4 regions of the Colwellia sp. 20A7 genome follow, and region 2 is predicted to be linked to each of the others. Evidence: predicted binding sites of a transcription regulator. Region 2 holds the regulator's gene; each other region holds the start of a gene.
What was found. The regulator LexA, encoded in region 2, represses DNA repair genes until DNA is damaged. The targets are predictions, from matches to a motif close to TACTGTATNNNNATACAGTA.
Positions count from the first base shown of each region.

Region 1: recA (recombinase RecA) is a predicted target of LexA. The motif match lies at 1,158-1,177, and genes of this name have one in related genera.
Region 3: GQS55_RS15010 (DNA recombination protein RmuC) is a predicted target of LexA. The motif match lies at 1,250-1,269, and genes of this name have one in related genera.
Region 4: GQS55_RS01420 (YebG family protein) is a predicted target of LexA. The motif match lies at 973-992, and genes of this name have one in related genera.

Region 1 is NZ_CP047130.1:1,221,134-1,223,348, reverse strand. Features, by position in the region: gene recA (recombinase RecA) at 68-1,108, opposite strand; gene mutS (DNA mismatch repair protein MutS) at 1,449-2,215, shown strand, end outside.
Region 2 is NZ_CP047130.1:4,321,489-4,323,703, forward strand. Features, by position in the region: gene coxB (cytochrome c oxidase subunit II) at 1-50, opposite strand, end outside; gene lexA (transcriptional repressor LexA) at 638-1,270, opposite strand; gene GQS55_RS18665 (type II secretion system protein N) at 2,057-2,215, opposite strand, start outside.
Region 3 is NZ_CP047130.1:3,483,905-3,486,119, reverse strand. Features, by position in the region: gene lipB (lipoyl(octanoyl) transferase LipB) at 1-617, opposite strand, end outside; gene ybeD (DUF493 family protein YbeD) at 714-977, opposite strand; gene GQS55_RS15010 (DNA recombination protein RmuC) at 1,283-2,215, shown strand, end outside.
Region 4 is NZ_CP047130.1:336,129-338,343, forward strand. Features, by position in the region: gene mrcB (penicillin-binding protein 1B) at 1-915, shown strand, start outside; gene GQS55_RS01420 (YebG family protein) at 1,079-1,444, shown strand; gene GQS55_RS01425 (M48 family metallopeptidase) at 1,472-2,215, shown strand.

The DNA of each region.
Region 1 (2,215 bases), 1.5 Mb from region 2:
CAGCTAAAGTAGCAGAGGTTTTATATAGAAGAACTCACTCAAAGTTGATTGAATTTACAGAATACTATTACTCTTCTGTTATATCTAATACTTCAGGTTCAGCTTTCTTTGGATCAATATTTTTATTTAACAACAAATCTCTTAATTTGGCATCAACATCTTTTGCCATTTCTGGATTTTCTTCAAGGTATTTAGCAGCATTTGCTTTACCTTGTCCGATACGTTCGCCATTACAGCTATACCAAGCGCCGGCTTTTTCAACAAATCCATTTTTCACGCCTAAGTCAATTAATTCACCTAGGTTGTTAATACCCAGACCATAAAGAATTTGGAATTCAGCTTGTTTAAAAGGCGGTGCTATTTTATTTTTAACCACTTTAACACGTGTTTCATTACCAATAATTTCATCACCATTTTTAACCGCACCAATACGACGTATATCTAATCGAACTGAGGCATAAAACTTAAGTGCATTACCACCGGTTGTCGTTTCAGGAGATCCGAACATTACACCAATTTTCATACGTATTTGGTTAATGAAAATAAGCATAGTATTAGATTTTTTCAAATTACCCGTTAACTTACGCATAGCTTGGGATAACATACGCGCTTGTAGCCCCATATGAGAGTCACCCATATCACCTTCAATTTCAGCTTTAGGTGTAAGTGCAGCTACCGAGTCAACTACAATAACGTCGATAGCGCCAGAGCGAGTTAACATATCAACAATTTCAAGGGCTTGCTCACCAGTATCTGGTTGTGAAATTAGCAATTCGTTAATGTTAACGCCTAACTTTTCAGCATAAATAGGGTCAAGTGCATGCTCAGCATCAATAAAAGCACAAACTTTATTATTACGTTGCGCTTCAGCAATAACTTCTAGGGTTAATGTTGTTTTACCACTTGATTCAGGACCATAAACTTCAACAACTCTTCCCATAGGTAAACCACCAGCACCTAAGGCAATATCTAGACCTAACGAACCAGTTGAAATAGTTTCTACATCCATTGTAGTATTGTCGCCAAGCTTCATTATTGAACCTTTACCAAATTGTCTTTCGATTTGGCCTAAGGCTGCTGCTAATGCTTTTTCTTTATCGTCTTTCATAATTTACTCCGCTAATAACGTCTGGTACGTCGTTTTGATAATGTAAGTATACTGTATGGTCGTACAGTATCAAGTTTTTTTATAATTTATTTTATTTAAATTAAATTATAAAAAAACCTATACTTTTAAAGTATTGATATTAAATAGTAAAAACAACATCAATAACTTTTATCTTTTTACCTTGAAAAAGTTACTAATTTGATTTCATGCTATTTTCACAGTAGTTTTAGAACTAAGCTAAACCTATTTATTTTATAAAAATAATTAATAATTTTATTCGTTAAATATGGCATAATCCCTTTTCACCAACCTTATTTATTCTATGAGTTGCAGCATTTAAATGACCACAACAACGCAAGACCTTTCTTCACACACCCCTATGATGCGTCAATACCTAACGATAAAAGCAGAATTTCCTAATATTCTAATTTTTTATCGTATGGGTGATTTCTACGAATTATTTTTTGATGATGCAAAAAAAGCAGCTGACTTATTAGATATATCATTAACAGCACGAGGTAAAACAGGAGGAAATGCTATCCCAATGGCAGGTGTCCCTTATCATGCGGTAGAGAATTATTTAGCTAAATTAGTTCAACTTGGTGAATCTGTTGCCATATGTGAGCAAATTGGCGATCCAGCAACAAGTAAAGGCCCAGTAGAACGTAAAGTAGTAAGGATTATAACGCCAGGTACAGTGAGTGATGAGGCGCTGTTGTCAGATAGGCAAGACAATTTGATTGTAGCGATCACTGAAAACAACGCTAGATCAAAGAAGGCTTCTGATCCAAGTTTTGGTTTAGCATACTTAGACATGACTAGTGGCCGCTTTGTAATTACAGAGCCACAAACAAGTGAACAATTACAGGCAGAGTTACAACGCCTTTCTCCTGCTGAATTGCTCTACTCTGAAACCCTTTCATCAATGCAACATGTTGACCAATATAAAGGTTTGCGCCGACGTCCTGAATGGGAATTTGATCTTGAAACGTCGATGTCTTTACTTAATAAACAGTTTGGAACAAAAGAGCTAACAGGATTTGGTGTTGATGATAAGTTATTAGGCTTATCTGCTGCTGGTTGTTTATTTCAATATGTTAAAGATAC
Region 2 (2,215 bases):
AGACAAACAAGACAAATTTCCGTCCACCAACGTTGATTACTTCTATTCACTCAACCTCTCCCCTATCAATATCTATTTTGTTTTAAATAAAAGTGATGTAATTCACTCTTTAAAACAAAATATAAAAATAGAAAACAGAAAAGCAGCAATGTACATCAAAAATCATTGAACTGATGATCTGTTAATTTAGTTATTATTATTTTCTAATTAAGCACTTAATTTGAAATTTATTAAATTAACTGACGTAGAATTGCCAACTCAAATTACACAATAGTAAATATTAAGTTTAGGTATCGAATTAGCGCATTGACGTCTTTTTTTTATTCTTATTCAGTTTCTTGCTAGATACTTTGTTCGATTCATCTTCTAGAATCGCTCAAAACTTAACCTAGGTCAAATGATAATTTATATAAAAGGCAATACAATCAATAGAGTAACTACTCTAAGCTTTCTCTACAGCTTGACTAGTATAGTCTGGGGGAATTTTGGCTATTGATATAATCAATACTAATCAATTGATTACTTAATAACCAAACATGAGATATGTCTTAGTTTATGGAATAGAATGCGATATGATATTGATGCAAATTGCTATTACGATGTAGTAACAGTTTAGGATAATATAAGTAAATAAAAACTACATCCAATTGCCATTACGAATAACACCAACGGCAAGTCCTTCAACATGAAAATCTTGAGAACTAAGATCCACTTTGATCGGTTCAAAGTCTTCATTTTCGGCTTGTAAATAGACGATATTACCATCACGTTTAAAACGTTTTACTGTTACTTCGTTTTCTACTCTAGCAACAATAACTTGACCATTTTGAACGTCAGTCGTTTGATGTACTGCTAATAAATCACCATCTAAAATACCAATATTTTTCATGCTTTCACCATTCACTCGCAACAAATAGTTAGCAACAGGATGAAATAGATCACCACTCATTTTGTAATGTTCTTCAACATGTTCTTCAGCTAAAATAGGTTCTCCCGCAGCAACTCTACCAATAATAGGAAGTCCATCCTCTTCAATAAATTGCTCTGATAAACGTATTCCACGAGATGTGCCAGGCAACATTTCAATATAGCCTTTCTTTGCTAATGCTTTTAAATGTTCTTCCGCCGCATTCGCAGATTTAAAACCAAAAAAAGTTGCTATTTCGGCTCTAGTTGGTGGCATTCCTGTTTCTTGAATTTTATCTTTAATCAAATCAAATATTTGTTTTTGACGATTAGTTAACGGTTTTAATTCACTTACTGCTGGCATTAGCGTTTCCTTTCGAGGTAAAGACCTGTATTTATTCACAACTGTCATTATATACAGCCAACTAGTAAACGCAAGGGGTTACTAATAACCTTAGGATCATATTCTTAGAATATGGACTTAAAATTATCAATATAATTAACGTGATAGGAGAATAAATGAGTATAAAACCTGATCATTTACTTTAAGATTAAGCTTGATAAATACACATACGTATTTATCAGTTTTATTTGAACAAAATAATTTTGGGAAAGCAGAAAACAAGTTAATCAATATTAATTGAGTGCCAATCCAGAAGAGAATGCGAGTAAGCATTTGATCTACAAAAATAAAAGATAGTGGCTCACTTAATTATAAAGTGAGCCACTAATCAAACTAAAAAACTAAACGGTAGCTACCACAGCTATCAGGCGTACCTAAAAAGGTAAGGAATGACGAGAACTGTCGTCATTCTGAACTTGATTCAAAATCTCAAGTGTTAAGTCGTATAATTTTTGAGATTTAGTAGCTTAATAACTATTCAACTACACGTATGGGATTCCGTATTAAGACACCTACGGAGTGACGACGAATGTCGCCTGTTCTTATTATTAGGCGAATAAATTCGCCCCTACGGTGATGTCGTTCACCTTTGCCTAACAATGTTTTTTGTTAAGGCGTATGTAGGGTGAATGTAGGGGCGACTTCAGTCGCCATCCTACCGACTATTCAACCACATGCATGGGATTCCGTATTAAATGACCTACGGAATGACAAAGGTGGTGACCTGTGTACTAGTTAACGAAAAAACTAAAACACTAAACGGTAGCGGCCACGGCTATCTGGCGTACCTAAAAAAGGTAAGGCGTCGTTAAGGGCGGCTGGAAACTTAGGGCCTGGTGTTAAATATCCCTTGCCAGATGCTTTGCCATTTTGACCAACTGATGCGGTAAAGGTTAAGCCTAAATC
Region 3 (2,215 bases), 840 kb from region 2:
TCATAATTGCTCGGTAATCCTGTTTGGTAACTCACTTCGTCGGTTTCTAACAGAGTGATTAAATGTTTAACTAATGCGTCACAAGCATCAGTCATGTTTTGTGGACCCTGAATGTCAGATGTTTGAATCATTTCAAGGCCAGCATAACCGCATGGGTTTATACGTAAAAAAGGTGATAGGTCCATATTCACATTGAGTGCTAAGCCATGAAAAGAGCAACCTTTTCTGACCCTTAATCCAAGAGAAGCAATTTTTTTATCGTTTACGTAAACACCAGGTGCGTCAGGCTTTGGATAAGCTTTTATATCAAAGTCGTTAAGTGAAGCAACGATCCCGTTCTCAATTAGCGTGACTAATTGTCTAACGCCTATTTTTCTACGGCGTAAATTTATCATAAAATAAATAACTTGCTGTCCTGGGCCGTGGTAAGTCACTTGGCCACCTCGGTCAACTTTGACAACTTCGATATCGCCAGGCATTAGCAAATGTTCTGCTTTTCCTGCCTGTCCTTGTGTGAAAACAGGGGGATGCTCGACCAGCCAAAGTTCATCACTTGTTTGGTCATCACGATTATCAGTAAAATTTTGCATAGCATGCCAAACTTTACTGTAATCCATAGTATTTAATTGTCGAACAATTAAGTTATTTTTGTTTACTGTTACGGCAGAGTCGGACACGACAAATCTCACAGAAAGTTAAAGTACTTTGTACTTTTATAAAACGTAACGCACTTGTTCTATTGCATTTAAAGTTTCGTAAATTTTTTCAATATGCTCTTTACTCGTAACTCTTACAGGAAGTGAAACTGCGTGGTAATTACCTTTAGAACTAGGGGTTATTCTAGTCGTATAATCACCCGGAGTATGTTTCTGTAATTCTGCAATAATTAAATCGGGTAGTTCGTCACAGGCAACACCCATTACTTTAAAATTTAATACTGTTGGGAAATCTAATAATTCGTCGAAATGGGTTTTCATGTTTTTCTCTACAAAAGGTAATAGGATCAATTAGTAACTTGAGTTGTATTCGTCGTTACTTTACTGCTTAATAATAATTCCGATATTTTATCATTAATTGATGCAAAAGTGCTATTAGCGTTTATGCTTTATTATAGCGATGTGTAATAACTTGTTTACTATTTTCATTACTACTTTAGTTACTACATTCTGAGTGCTTTATTCAATACTTAAGATATACCAAAAAGGATCAATATAAATAACTAGCAGCTAAGTAAAACTTATGTTTAAATAACTGTTTATACTTACAGTGTTAAAGGTTTTTAATGTTATTATTCTTGCAACAAGCAGAAATTGCAGAGCTTGCTATTTATCTCACACTTATTGTTTTGCTTTTATCGTTACTGTTTGTTTTTAGACAAAATTTAAAACAAAATCATCAAATTTCCCAAATAAGTGCCATGCTTGAATTAGCTTCATCTTCACAAAACAGTGCGCTTATACAACTTTTCGACAAACAACAATTACAGTTGTCTAGCGCTTTTGACCAACAGATGGCTGATCTTCGCTTGAAGTTACTAAGAGAGTTAGGAAGTCAAAAAGATCAACTTAATCAAACGTTAAGTCAAAATCAAAATCAAACATTAGATCAGTTAATTAGTCATTTAAATAAAACGACGCAGGCGAACAGAGAAGAGTTGAGTAAATCATTAATACAAAGTAGTGAACAAATGACTAAACGTATTGATGTGTTAACTAATGCGACAGATAAACGTTTGCAAGAAATTAGTGGTCAAGTAGAAAAGCGACTTGCAGAAGGTTTTGAAAAAACAACTAAAACCTTTAGTGATATTTTACAACGACTAGCATTGATTGATGATGCGCAGAAGAAAATTACCGAATTATCAACGAATGTTGTTAGCTTGCAAGAAGTGTTGAATGATAAGCGCTCTAGAGGAGCCTTTGGGGAAGTACAATTAAGTGGTTTAATTCGTAACGTGCTACCCGAGCAAAGTTTTAAACTTCAACACACTTTATCAAATGGTAAAATTGCCGATTGCGTGTTGTTTTTACCCGAGCCTACAGGAAACGTAGTCGTAGATGCTAAGTTTCCACTAGAAAGTTATCGCAAAATGATGGACTTTGAATTAGCAGAGTCAGATCGTAAAACAGCGCAACGACAATTTAAAGTTGATATTAAAAAGCATATTAACGATATTAGTGATAAATATTTAATTGATAAAGAAACCGCCGACGGT
Region 4 (2,215 bases), 600 kb from region 2:
GCTTTAGAGCGTTATGAACAATTTAATTTTGCTACTTTATTGGCGGATGAGCCTATTACGTTAACGAATGGTGTAGATACAAGTAATAAACAAGGAGAGCAAGCAGAGAAAGCGTGGCAGCCTAAAAACTATGATGGCAAGTACCGTCATCAAGTACCCTTAATTGATGGCTTAGTTAATTCTCTTAATATTCCTACTATTAATCTGGGGATGGCGTTAGGGTTAGATAATGTTGCTAAAGCGATCCACTTATTTGGTTTTGACGAAGATATTGTTATGAGGCCATCAATGCTACTGGGGGCGATTAATATGTCACCTTTACAGATTAATCAGTTGTATTTATCGCTGGCTAATCAAGGCTATGCTGAACAGGCGCATACAATTAACATCATTACGTCCAACAAGGGGGAAACCCTATGGCAATATCAAGCGAGTAATGCCCAAGTTATTTCAACTAATGCTGCTTATTTAATTGATTATGCTTTAACGCAGGTTGCCAAAACAGGTACTGCCAGATCGCTGACATGGCGATTGAAAAATAATGACGTAGCAGGAAAAACAGGTACCAGTAATGATTTACGTGATAGCTGGTTTGTTGGATATGATAACCAGCACTTAGTTACTACGTGGTTGGGAAAAGATGATAATAAACCAACAGGATTAACCGGAAGTAGTGGGGCTTTGGTGTTATTTTCTGACTTTATTAAAAAGCAGGGGGTTATGAATAAAACACGTATTAAACCTGAAGCTATAGCGACAACGTTATTTGAGGAAAAAACAGGACATGCAGTGTCTGATGAATGTGATAACACTAAAGCTTACCCTGCAATATCGGCTGGAATAACAGTAAAAGAAGGTTGCCTCAAGGAAAAAGTAGATGAGCGATCTTGGTTTGAAAAGTTATTTTCTGATTGATGTAAGCTTACCGTACGAAGTACACCTTAAATATATTCTGGTAAATGACAATGAAACAACTGTTTTTATATACAGCTTGTTATTTGTTGTGATATTGTTAGTTTATTAACAATGAAAATTTTATTTTTATTGAGCTCTCTTTTAACATGACTAAGGAAGAATAATGGCAGTTGAAAGTCGATTCGTCGTCATTAGACACGGGGTGGAGGCAAAAACATTTATGGATAAGAAATCAGCAGATGAATATGACAAAATGTTGGATATGGCTGATAACTTGGCTGATGTATTTGCGCAATCACCAATAGAATTAAGTGACAGTATTAGCGAAGAGCTAAGTATTTATTTAGCTCAACACCGTGAAGAAGTACTCGTTGCGTTACTTGCGAAGAAGCCAGCCAGTAAAGCACCAGCCAAAAAATCACCTAAAAAAGTTGTTGATAAAGCCCCTGAAAAAGTGGCTGAAAAAACAGTTGAAGCAAAGCCGGCAAAGCCAGCTACCAAGTCAGCTAAATTAACTAAAGAGAATTGATTTTTTAACACAAAATCAAAGGTTATCATGATTGATTATCAAGTTTTACGCAGTCACCGTAAAACACTTTCGTTGCAAGTAAAGCAGGGGCTTGTTTTTGTTCGTGCCCCTCATCATGTTGATGAAAAGTTCATTAGCCTCTTTATTAAGAAAAAAAGTGCGTGGTTGAAAGCTAAAATTACTGAACAAAATCAAACTGCTGATCTTTGTTGTGATTTTACACAAGGCTCAAAGCTATTTTTATTTGGACAATTGGTTACACTCAATATTGTCTTTGCTGAATCAGCTGAGAAATTAGACTCAAAAAATAGTGTATTTCTTGCTGAAGCAGTTACCGAACAACCAACGCTTACTGTTAAATTACCAACACGTATTCAGCATAAAAAACTCGATAAATTAAGCTTGGCAATGGCGGTTAAAAAACAGCTTGAGTGTTTTTTGAAGCAACAAGCCGAAGATATTATCTTACCTAAAGTCGAATTTTACGCGAAATTAACGAAGTTAGACTATAAATCAATAAAGATAAGACAATATCGTGCCCGCTGGGGAAGTTGTAATAGTAGAGGCGAACTAAGTTTTAACTACTTATTAATGATGTTACCAATGCAGGTTATTGATTATGTTATTGTTCATGAATTGTGCCACTTACGTTATTTAAATCACTCAAAACACTTTTGGCAATTGGTGGCTCAACACTTTCCCAATTATATTGAAGCACAGCAATGGGTAAAAACTCATCAGTCAGCTTTATATTGGCAGCCTCCTTCTTAG